Regions from separate parts of the Marinitoga sp. 1154 genome, predicted to be linked through region 1. Evidence: riboswitches for the same ligand, from Rfam matches in the RefSeq annotation. Region 1 holds a riboswitch; the other holds the start of a gene.
What was found. Region 1 has a riboswitch for cobalamin ahead of XO12_RS05525 (ATP-grasp domain-containing protein). Riboswitches for the same ligand answer to the same signal wherever they lie in the genome.
Positions count from the first base shown of each region.

Region 2: linked by a shared signal. The riboswitch ahead of XO12_RS07200 (ABC transporter substrate-binding protein) and the one ahead of XO12_RS05525 (ATP-grasp domain-containing protein) in region 1 are both predicted to bind cobalamin.

Region 1 covers NZ_LBFB01000008.1:97,062-99,271, reverse strand. Annotated here, with positions in the region: gene XO12_RS05530 (CoA-binding protein) at 1-68, opposite strand, end outside; gene XO12_RS05525 (ATP-grasp domain-containing protein) at 61-1,086, opposite strand; cobalamin riboswitch at 1,140-1,315, opposite strand; gene XO12_RS11485 (hypothetical protein) at 1,790-1,912, shown strand; gene lepA (translation elongation factor 4) at 2,008-2,210, shown strand, end outside.
Region 2 covers NZ_LBFB01000013.1:35,348-37,557, forward strand. Annotated here, with positions in the region: gene XO12_RS07195 (iron ABC transporter permease) at 1-461, opposite strand, end outside; gene XO12_RS07200 (ABC transporter substrate-binding protein) at 458-1,342, opposite strand; cobalamin riboswitch at 1,395-1,577, opposite strand; gene XO12_RS07205 (hypothetical protein) at 1,688-2,210, opposite strand, start outside.

The sequences.
Region 1 (2,210 bases):
TCTGTATGTAATCTGCCATATTTTCCTGTTATTCCCTGGACACATATTTTTTCTTTTCCATTAATCATGAATTCTCACCATCCTTACTGCATCTAAAATCATAGAATACATGTCTTCATAATAGCTTAATTCATTTTCTTTCAGTATTTTTTTTGCATTTTCCTCATTTGTTCCAGTTAATCGTATAAACAAATTAATTTCTGGATTTTGTTTTTTAAATTCTACTAAACCATTTGCAATTTCATCACACTTTGTTATACCGCCAAAAATATTTAATATAATTCTTTTTATTCCATTATCCTTTAATAAATTTAAAGCCTGTATTGTAATTTCTTTTTCTGCTCCTCCTCCAAGATCCAGAAAATCTGCTGGTTCTCCACCAGCTAATTTTACAGCATCCATTGTAGCCATAACTATTCCTGCACCACAACCAATTATGCCTATATCTCCATTTAATTTGACAAAATGAAAAGGATATTTTTCTTCTAAAAATTCCTTTACCCATTCTTGTCTAAATATAGCATTATCATCAAGATGCATTACGATATCAAGAGCATATATTTCTCCTTTACTATCTTCAACTAATGGATTTATTTCCAACAACGTTAAATCCTTTTCTCTAAATAATTTTCTTAGATTTGGTATAATTTTTTGTATTTTTTCTGGTAAAAACTCTTCGTAATTTTCAAAATTTAATTTTTTTATGCTATCTTTATTTTCTTCAATATCAATACCGCCATTTTCAGAATATAATATAATAATATCTTTTTTTTCTCTATCTAATACAAGAGAAATATAATATTCTTTTTCAAAAGGTATCATTTCTTCGATGAGAACACCATACGGTTTTTCACCTTTAATTTCCTTTTTTAACAGGACATTTGCTTTAGATATAAATTCATTTTTGTCTTTGGCAAATAATACACCACCAGCCTTCATACGACCTCCAACTAACACCTGTGACTTTAAAACTGCTGGTAAGAACTGAATCCTAATGTCGTTTTCTGATCTTATCAGATATGACGCTGGTACTTTAATCCCATACTCCTTTAGAAAGTTTTTTCCTAAAAACTCCTGAACTTTCATACTGCCACCTCCTATAAAAATAAAAATTCTATCCCAATTGCCCTCGCAAATGGGATTGCTCTGGAATTAAAGGCAGGTCTCCCGACTTCTGGATCTTTCTACTTCCAGCGCCTTCCCGGTTTATACCAGTGGCTTTTGCTGGTTTCGTCCCCAGTTACGGTGGCGGGGCCGTGACGGATTTTCACCGTCTTCCCTATTAAGATTACTCACCTTTAATTCCGGAGGTATTTACTTTTCATTGTTATTGTATCATAGATGTACTACATTTTCAATTGTCAAAAATCCAGTATTTTTCATTATAAATTCGTAAATTCTGATGTGAGAATTAAAAGGCTTTCTTAAACTTTTAAATTCTAAAAATTTTAATACATTATAGACAGCCAAAAATTAAAATAAATAAACTATGTACTATTTGTGGTAAAATGAATACGTATTATTTAACAGGAAGATTTCCTGTGGTGAATGGAAATTATATTAGGCTGATAACAGTTCAAAATAAATTAGAAAATATTACAAAAACCTTCAGTTTTTGAATAATTTTACGATATAATAAAAATAAAAGGTGAAAAAATGAAATATTAAAGAATTAAAGCATTTGCAAAATTAATAGGCAAAACACTACAAACGTTAAAAGTATGAGATTAAAAAGGCATTTTTAAAACGGATCATATTTTTGAAGTTGTGCATAGATATTATTCTGAATATGGATGTATATAAAAGTGCAGGACCTGCAACATGTGCAATTGTTACTTTGGAAAGAAATAATTATGAAAAAATAAAAGAGATCATTGATATACCTGTTAATTTAATTGGTGAATACATATAAATTTTTAATATATTAAAAGCTTAAAGCTATTCATTCGTCATATTTTTTAAAGAAAATTTTGATATAATAAGTAAAAAGTGTTTGGAGGTGTTTTTGTGTATAATCCGGAGCTGATTAGAAATATAAGCATAATTGCTCATATAGATCACGGAAAAACCACTCTTGTTGATAGAATACTGGAACTTACAAAAAGCGTTGAAAAAAGAAAGATGCATGACCAATATCTTGATATGATGGATATTGAACAGGAACGAGGTATAACCATAAAATCTCAACCTGTTAAAATTATGTATGATGC
Region 2 (2,210 bases), on a different contig from region 1:
ATAACAGGAAATTTTTTACCTTCTCTTGCTAATGAAAAAGTTATTATTGTTGCAGTTAATGCAGAAATAAATGAAAAAAATTCTATCCCAAAAGGCAAATCAATCCCATATACACTTTTAAGTGCAGTGTATATAATAGCGCCAAAACTTGCTCCGGAGGATATACCAATAATAAATGGATCCGCAAGAGGATTTTTTATTATCATTTGAAAATCATTTCCCGCAATTGCTAAGATTGCACCAATAATAATCGTTCCCAATATTCTTGGTAATCTTAAATTGAAAATTATTTTATTATACAAAGAATTTGAAGATACATTAAAAAAGGATAAAACAACATCTTTAAATGGAATCTTAACTGTTCCTAATGATGTAAATAATATTATAGAAAATAGTATAAAAATTAGCCCAAATATCAGGGAAAAAAACGGGGAAACTTTCCCCGTTTTTAATATTTTCATCTGTTTTCACTGAAGAGTTTGTTGAGCTCTCCTAACAAATCTATTAATCCAGTATTTGGCAAAGAAGCTTTATTTCCGTCTATTATAAACACCTTAGAATTTTTCACGGCATTAACATCTTTAAATTGTTCTGCATTCATTATTAGATTATAAGCGCCTTTATCCCCAGGATAATAAGAAGGAACCAAAATTATATCCGGATTTTCCTTTACTACAAATTCTGGCCCTATTGCAAACCAACCATTGTTTCCTGTATATGGAGCAGTTACATTTATTCCACCAGCATATGTAATTAATTCATTTAAATACGAACCGGTACCACATGTCCACATTTGTGATACACTACCGTATGCGGATAAATATATTACCTTTGGCTTATTTTTCCACGAAAATGAATTTTTTGCAATGTTTAACATTCTAACTCTTAACTTTCGCGAATAGTCCTGAGCAGTTTTGCCTTTTCCAAGTATTACACCTACAAGGGATAAATCTCTAAACATTTCATTTAATGTGGTGGGATTTATTACAAAAGATTTGATTCCAAATTTTTCTAATTTTGATACTTCGCCTTCCTGAAAACCACCGGTTAATAATACAACATCTGGATTTAGAGAAATTATTTTTTCCACATTTAGAGGCATCATATTTCCTATTTTTTCAACATCTGTTATATAAGAATCAAAATCTGTAACACCTACAACTTTATCTTTTGCACCTAATTTGATTATAAAATCAGAAATGGCTGGAGCTGCAACAACAATTCTTTCAACTTCTTTGTCAAATTTCACTACTCTTCCTAAATCATCCACAAGAGTTACTGGTTGAAAAGCAAACAAAGATAATGATAACACCAATAATAACGTCAAAAATACCTTTTTCATATATAATCCCTCCTATAAAAAATCTATTTTCCATCTTCTTTTCGCGAGAAGATGGAACAAATCCCTTTAAAATAGGTCTCCCGGCTTGTGGTTCTCTCTACTCTCAGCGCCTTCCCAGAGAAATGTTTCCAGTGGCATAAGTGCTGATTTCGTCCCCACTCACGGTGGCGCGCCCGCAACGGATTTTCACCGTTTTCCCTTACATTTTAAAGGAATTTTATTTAATTGTCAGTGATATTATAACATGAAAAATTAGTAAAGTAAATATTAAAAGTAAAAATTAAAATATCCTTTTTCTAAAACATAAAAAATCCCCGGGAAATCCCGGGGATTGATGACAAATCTTTAATTTGTTACAAGATTACCAAAGTTAATCCATTTATAGTCTTTTTCTAAATTCAAAGTATAAGGTGCTGAATTATTATCTTGTAGTATGACTACACCGTTATCTCCATCAGATACTATAGAATAGTATTTTGCTCCTGCTCCACCATTTCCTACATAATTAACGCTATATCCTGTTCCCTGAGTGTTATACTCTCCTGCTACATAATCATTATCACTATCCGGATCATTACCTGAAGTATGTAAAGCATCTGCATTAGTTAATGTTGTAACATCTGCTACTCTCATTATAACAACTCCTCTATTGCCTGCAGCTAATTCATAATATCCGGCCGCTCTTTGAACAATACCTGTAATTATTGCATCATCAAATCTTACTCCACCTTGTAATGTCCAGGTTAAAGCATCTGTCCCGTCAAAAGCGTATTTTACTACTGATAGTCCTTGCGTACCATCTGCTATGAAAACATAATCATTAGCTGTATCAACGTATAAATCAAAAGCGGTTCCCGATGTATCGTAT